Regions from separate parts of the Ureibacillus thermophilus genome, predicted to be linked through region 1. Evidence: predicted binding sites of a transcription regulator. Region 1 holds the regulator's gene; the other holds the start of a gene.

What was found. The regulator NrdR, encoded in region 1, represses ribonucleotide reductase genes. The targets are predictions, from matches to a motif close to AACACNATATATNGTGTT.
Region 2: the regulator NrdR is predicted to act here: its motif matches at 1,501-1,518, upstream of DKZ56_RS09345 (vitamin B12-dependent ribonucleotide reductase).

Annotation. Positions count from the first base shown of each region.
Region 1 covers NZ_CP036528.1:2,389,798-2,393,230, reverse strand. The annotation lists gene DKZ56_RS11890 (glyceraldehyde-3-phosphate dehydrogenase) at 99-1,118, shown strand; gene nrdR (transcriptional regulator NrdR) at 1,375-1,842, shown strand; gene DKZ56_RS11880 (replication initiation and membrane attachment family protein) at 1,856-3,214, shown strand; gene dnaI (primosomal protein DnaI) at 3,225-3,433, shown strand, end outside.
Region 2 covers NZ_CP036528.1:1,887,060-1,890,492, forward strand. The annotation lists gene DKZ56_RS09335 (acetamidase/formamidase family protein) at 1-40, opposite strand, end outside; gene DKZ56_RS09340 (lipoate--protein ligase family protein) at 506-1,336, shown strand; gene DKZ56_RS09345 (vitamin B12-dependent ribonucleotide reductase) at 1,580-3,433, shown strand, end outside.

The DNA.
Region 1 (3,433 bases):
TTTTTTATTCCTATAAATAATGGTACACTATTTATTAGAATGTGCTATACTAATTGAGAAAAAGTAAACATAATTGAAGTAAAATAGGAGGATATATAATGACAGTTTCTATTGCTATCAACGGCTTTGGTCGAATTGGTCGTATGGTGTTCCGACAAGCAATTGTTCAAGACGATTTAAATATAGTAGCAGTTAATGCCAGCTATCCTGCTAAAACATTAGCACATATGATTAAATATGATACTGTTCACGGTCATTTCGAAGGAACAGTTGAATACGAAGAAAACGCTTTAATCGTTAACGGTAAGCGTGTTCAATTAGTAGCTGAACGTGATCCTGCAAAACTTCCTTGGAAAGAGCTTGGCGTAGATGTTGTTATTGAAGCAACAGGTAAATTTAATGAGCGCGATAAAGCGGCTCTTCATTTGGAAGCGGGTGCAAAAAAAGTTATCTTAACAGCGCCAGGGAAAAATGAAGATGTAACGATTGTAGTTGGCGTTAACGATGACGTATTAGATGTATCAAAACACGATATTATTTCAAACGCTTCTTGTACAACAAACTGCTTAGCCCCTGTTGTCAAAGTGCTCCATGAAGAGTTTGGAATTGAAAACGGTTTAATGACAACAGTTCATGCTTATACAAACGATCAGAAAAACCTAGATAACATGCATAAAGATTTGCGCCGTGCCCGTGCTTGCGGCCAAAGCATCATTCCTACAACAACTGGTGCCGCAAAAGCGTTAAGCAAAGTCATTCCTGAAATGGCAGGAAAAATCCACGGTTTAGCTCTGCGTGTACCAACACCTAACGTTTCTTTAGTTGACTTAGTGGTAGATTTAAAACAAGATGTAACGGCAGAACAAATTAACGAAGCCTTCAAAAAAGCAAGTGAAGGTCCTTTGAAAGGCATTTTAAATTATACTGAAGAGCCCCTTGTTTCGGTGGATTTCAATACAACAACTTATTCATCCACAATTGATGCTCAATTAACAATGGTGATGGGCACAAGAAAAGTAAAAGTGATGGCTTGGTATGACAATGAATGGGGTTATTCTGCACGTGTAGTAGATTTAACGAAAAAAGTTGTCAAAGCATTGGAAGCAGTAACAGCTTAAATGATGAGAGTGTAGACATTGTCTCTTGACTTTGTCTACACTTTTTATTTGGAGCAGCGAATGTACACTTGCCAAAATGAAAATATTAACAATCTCGTCAATGGATTTCACTGCAATTCTTCTCGATTTTTTGTTGAAAGTGTATTAGAATTATAACTTATCTGCTTGTTTCGAAACTCGAGTATTTAGGAAAAGTGTCACGTTGTATGGATTTTGATATAATAACAATTAAGAAACTAGACAGGGAGAATTAATTATGAGATGTCCAAGTTGTCACTATAATGGAACACGTGTCGTCGATTCTAGACCCGTTGATGATAATAAAGAGATTCGTAGACGTCGCGAATGCGAATCGTGCGGATATCGTTTCACCACCTTTGAAAAAGTGGAAGAAACGCCTTTAATTGTTGTAAAAAAGGATGGTTCGAGGGAAGAATTCAGCCGGGAAAAGGTGCTTCGCGGACTGATTCGGGCTTGCGAGAAACGCCCTGTGCCATTAGAACAACTTGAACAAATCGTTTATGATATTGAGAAACAATTGAGAAGAATTGGAAATTCAGAAGTGAGTTCTGTGGATGTTGGCGAAATGGTGATGGACGAGCTTGCAAAAGTCGATGAAGTGGCCTACGTTCGCTTTGCTTCGGTTTACCGGCAATTTAAAGATATCAACGTATTTATGGAAGAATTGACGGAATTGCTGAATCGCCAGTCCAAAAAACAATGATGGAGGGGAAAAAATGATTCATTTATATAAAGAGCTGCAACCAAAGGATCATTTTGACATCATACTCCCTCCCTCTCTTTCTTCCAAGGAAAGACAGCTGTTGACCCTTTTTTATCAACCATTAACGGGTCCTGAGCCAATTAGTCTATATTTGACCTTGTGGGCAGAAGGGGAAGATCCATACCGGGAAGGGTTGAATCATTATTATTTGATGAATGTGCTGGATATGCCGATTGGCAAGGTGTTTCAAGCTCGCATTGCTTTGGAAGCGATCGGACTATTAAAAACCTATCGAAAAGATGATGGGGAAAACCGCTTTTTTATTTATGAGCTTATACGCCCCCTCGATCCGGAATTATTTTTCCGCGACCCGCTATTATCGATGTTCTTGTTTAGTAGAATTGGTGAACAGGCATATCGTAAACTTCGCAAACGCTTTATCAAACAAATTGATAAAACAGCCTATAAAGATGTGTCAAGAACATTCACAGATGTGTTTAAGCCAATCGATACGAATGTTCCCCAGGAATTCAGAGAAGCCGAAATGAAATCCCAACAAAGCCATTACCCATTTTATTATGAACAATTTGATTTCGATTTGTTGCTGGCAGGACTGTCGGAACAATTAATTCCTTCAAGCGTGTTTACTGTAGAAGTGAAAGAATGGATTGCCAAGCTCGCTTTCCTCTATCAGCTATCCCCGTTGGATATGCAAAAAATTGTCATTTTAGCCATCGATGATGATATGAATATTTCTTTAGAAGGATTGAAAAAGGCGGCGAGGGATTATTATAAATTAGCAGTTTCCAAGGAAGTGCCAAAATTCGAAAAAACTTTTGAAACAAAACCTCCACAAGAACAAAAGCAGCTGTTGACGAAAGAGCAGGAGTTGATTCAATATCTTGAAACAACCCCTCCAATTCAGGTGCTGAGAGACATTAATGATGGAAAAGAGCCGATGCCGTCTTCCGTTGAAATTGCGGAAGATTTAATCATGAAGCATGGGATGCCAGTCGGAGTTGTCAATGTACTGCTGGAATATGTTATGCTTACTACAGACATGAAATTGCCCCGTAAATACGTTGAACGGATTGCGGACCATTGGATGCGCAAAAATATTCGGACGGCGAAAGAAGCGATGGAGCTGGCTCGCACAGAAAGGGATCAATATTTGAAGTGGAAGCTTGAAAGCGAAGCGAAAAAGTCTTCATCCAGCTACAAAAAATCCTACAAAAACGTAAGAGAAGAAAAAGTGCCGGAATGGTTCTATAAACAAAAAGAAACCAACAAAGAGGAAGAACAACAGGCGAATATCGACTTTGAAGAAGAGCGCAAAAGAATATTGCAAAAACTTGGAGTTGTTGACGGGTAGGTGACCAACCATCGAATCGATCAAAAAATCTTTAGAAAAGTTCCAAATTCCATCTTTTCAAGAACGTTACAGCGCCCTCCGAAACGAAATTTTAGAGCATCCAGACGTTCAAAAATTTTTGGCGGAGCATGATGATGTGGTCAATAAAGAAATGGTGGAGCGCAGTTTGGCAAAATTGTATGAATATATCAGCCAATCGAGAGAATGCTGCAATTGCGG
Region 2 (3,433 bases), 500 kb from region 1:
TTTCTACCGCTTTCGCAGCAGTATGTGTTTTTCTAGACATTTGATTAGCCCCTTTCAAAATAAATTAATATAACTTATATTACCATTTTTTTATAAGTTGTAAAACTATTTAGAATATTTTATATTTTGAGTTTTGCAGATGAATACCAAATGAAATTTTCATTCGTCTTTCGAAGCGAATTCTATCAACTATATAAAACCTTTTATTCGTGTCGATATTAACTTTTGGAATTGAGGTTACTTACCTTATATGAAAGTAACAAAAAACAAAGAAGTAATAGAATAAGTGTTCTTTTTTTATGTAAAAAATAATTAAAAATCCGATGCAGTCATCTCTGTTAAATGCTGTCTAATTGTTTAAGTTCAACTTTTTGATCTAAGCTAAATGGAATGTTTTTGGTGCAAGCTACATAATTCATTTGAGCTCTTTCAATTTCCTGTTCTAAGAAAGTGGCATTCGTCCATTCAGTTTGATACAATGAGTTAGTTGTGAGGTGGGAAACGAATGAAAACAAAATGGTATTTTATTAATTCGGGGCCATGCAGTCCATCTTATAATATGGCTTTAGATGAAGCGCTGCTTGATTTCCACAGCAAAGGGGAAATTCCGCCGGTGATTCGCTTTTATCAGTGGAATCCGCCGACGCTTTCCATCGGCTACTTCCAAAAGGTGCAGGATATCAATTTGGAAGCGTTAAAAGCGCAAAATATTGGGTTTGTCAGAAGACCGACCGGGGGAAGAGCCGTATTGCATGACAGTGAATTAACATACAGCATCATCGTGACTGAACAATATCCAAACTTGCCTGAAACGGTGACAGAAGCTTATCGCTTTTTAAGTGAAGGTTTATTGAAAGGTTTCCATAATTTGGGGTTGGATGCCTATTTCAGCATTCCGGATACTGGAGAGAAACAGGAAGCGTTGAAAAAGCCGAAAAGCGCGGTATGTTTTGATGCCCCAAGCTGGTATGAACTTGTTGTAGAAGGTAAAAAAGTCGCTGGCAGTGCACAAACTAGACAAAAAGGTGTTGTGTTGCAGCACGGTGCGATTTTATTGGACCTTGATGAGGACAAGCTGTTGTCTTTATTTAATTTTCCTTCAGAAGAAGCGAAAAATAGAATGCGCATCCATTTACCTGAGAGAGCCGTTGCCATCAACCGGCTCACAACCCGCCGAATTACCATTGAGGAATGCATTGATGCGTTCAAAAAAGGGTTTGAAGAGGCTTTGCAAATCGATTTAGTCCCATATGAATTGACAGAAGAACAAAAGAATTATGTAAGAAAAATTGAAGAAGAAAAGTATGCAAATGACGAGTGGAATTTTAGAAAATAAATGTCTAAAATTGCGATAAAAATTTAACAATTTGCTCTAAAGCTAGATTTTTCAATGCATTCATAGATTTAATAAAAAATCAACTCTTGAAAGGTCTCTCAATATGAGGTAATCTTTTTTAAGTAATTACAACTAACAATATATTGTATGTTCTTTTCAGTGGACATACAATATATTGTATTTTATTGTTTTAATACGGTATTATTTTAGATAAATTATAGATGTACTAAGGGAGGCTGGCAGATGGTAATGACGTATACGACCATCCTCATTGATCAATTGAACAAGGATATAGAGCAATTTCCGCAAGTCCATCCGATAACTCCGGATATGCACATTACGCATAAAGGTGTATCGAGACTTGTCATGATTGACCGATATTCCTTCAAGGATACGGAAAAAAAGACATTAAAGCCTGGAGATTTTGTCGTTTTGACGATTAAAGAAGATCCAAAATTTCCAGCCCGCGGTTTAGGGTATATTCAATCAATTGATTGGGAAGACAATAAAGCGGAAATTTTAATTGAAGAGGAATATCGCAATGTGCTGGATGATCCGAAAGAACAGGAAACAGGCATCATTGTACGTTCCCTTGATGTCATTGAAAAACCGCTTGAAATTTTTTATGAACAGATTGCAAAACGAAATGCTACTGGTTTAGCGGCTGTTGAAAAAACGGAAGAGAAGCGCAAAGAATGGTTCCAAAAGTTTTATGAACAATTAGCTTCGTTGAAATTTGTGCCAGCCGGACGAGTTCTTTACGGTGCAGGTTCAGGTAAACAAGTTACATATTTCAACTGCTATGTAATGCCTTTCGTTCCTGATAGCCGTGAAGGAATCAGCGAACATCGCAAAAAAGTAATGGAAATAATGAGCCGTGGCGGCGGTGTTGGGACAAATGGTTCCACATTAAGACCTCGCAACACCCTTGCAAGAGGAGTGAATGGCAGATCAAGCGGTTCTGTTTCATGGCTTGATGATATTGCGAAATTAACCCATCTTGTTGAACAAGGTGGATCCCGCCGTGGTGCTCAAATGATTATGCTTGCCGATTGGCATCCAGATATTGTGGAATTCATCATTTCCAAAATGCAAAATCCTCGTATTTTGCGTTATTTGATGGAAAATATGGAAGATGAATCCATCATCCGTCATGCGAAAGAGAAGTTGAAATTCACTCCTTTAACTCCTCTCGAAGAAGCGATGTATCAAGGAATTGTGAACTATAAAAATATTCCTGGTTTAGGAGGGTTCAGCGAGGCGATAATCAAGGAAGCGGAAGCAAAACTGCGCGATGGCGGAACCTACAGTGTGCATAATCCTGACTTTTTAACAGGCGCTAATATTTCCGTCACAATTACAAATGAGTTTATGGAAGCGGTGGAAAAAGATGAAGAATATCCGCTTCGATTCCCAGATGTGGAAACTTACACGCCGGAAGAAATGGCGATTTACAACGAGAAATGGCACAAAATTGGCGACGTAAGAGAATGGGAAGCGCTTGGCTATCGGGTGCGCACTTATCGAAAAATCCGAGCAAGAGAGTTATGGAAACTCATCAACATCTGTGCAACTTATGCAGCAGAGCCAGGTATTTTCTTCATCGATAATGCTAATGAAATGACAAATGCCCGCGCTTACGGCCAAAAAGTGGTGGCAACAAACCCATGCGGTGAACAGCCATTAGCGCCATATTCAGTATGTAACTTAGCAGCCATCAATTTGGCAAATTTTGCATTGAAAGACCAAAAAACAGTCGATTTTGAAGCATTAAAAGAAACAGTGCGCGTCGGCGTCCGCATGCAAGACAACGTCATCGATGCAACGCCGTATTTCCTTGAGGAAAATCGCAAACAAGCCCTTGGAGAGCGACGTGTTGGCCTTGGCGTTATGGGCTTAGCAGATTTACTCATTTACTGCGAAAAAGAATACGGTTCGAAAGAAGGCAATGAGCTGGTTGATAAAGTGTTTGAAACAATTGCAACTACCGCTTATGAAACGTCCATTGAACTTGCAAAAGAACGCGGCAGCTTCCCATTTTTAGTAGGTGAAACGGAAGAAGAAACTAAACGGTTGCGTGAAGCTTTCATCAACACT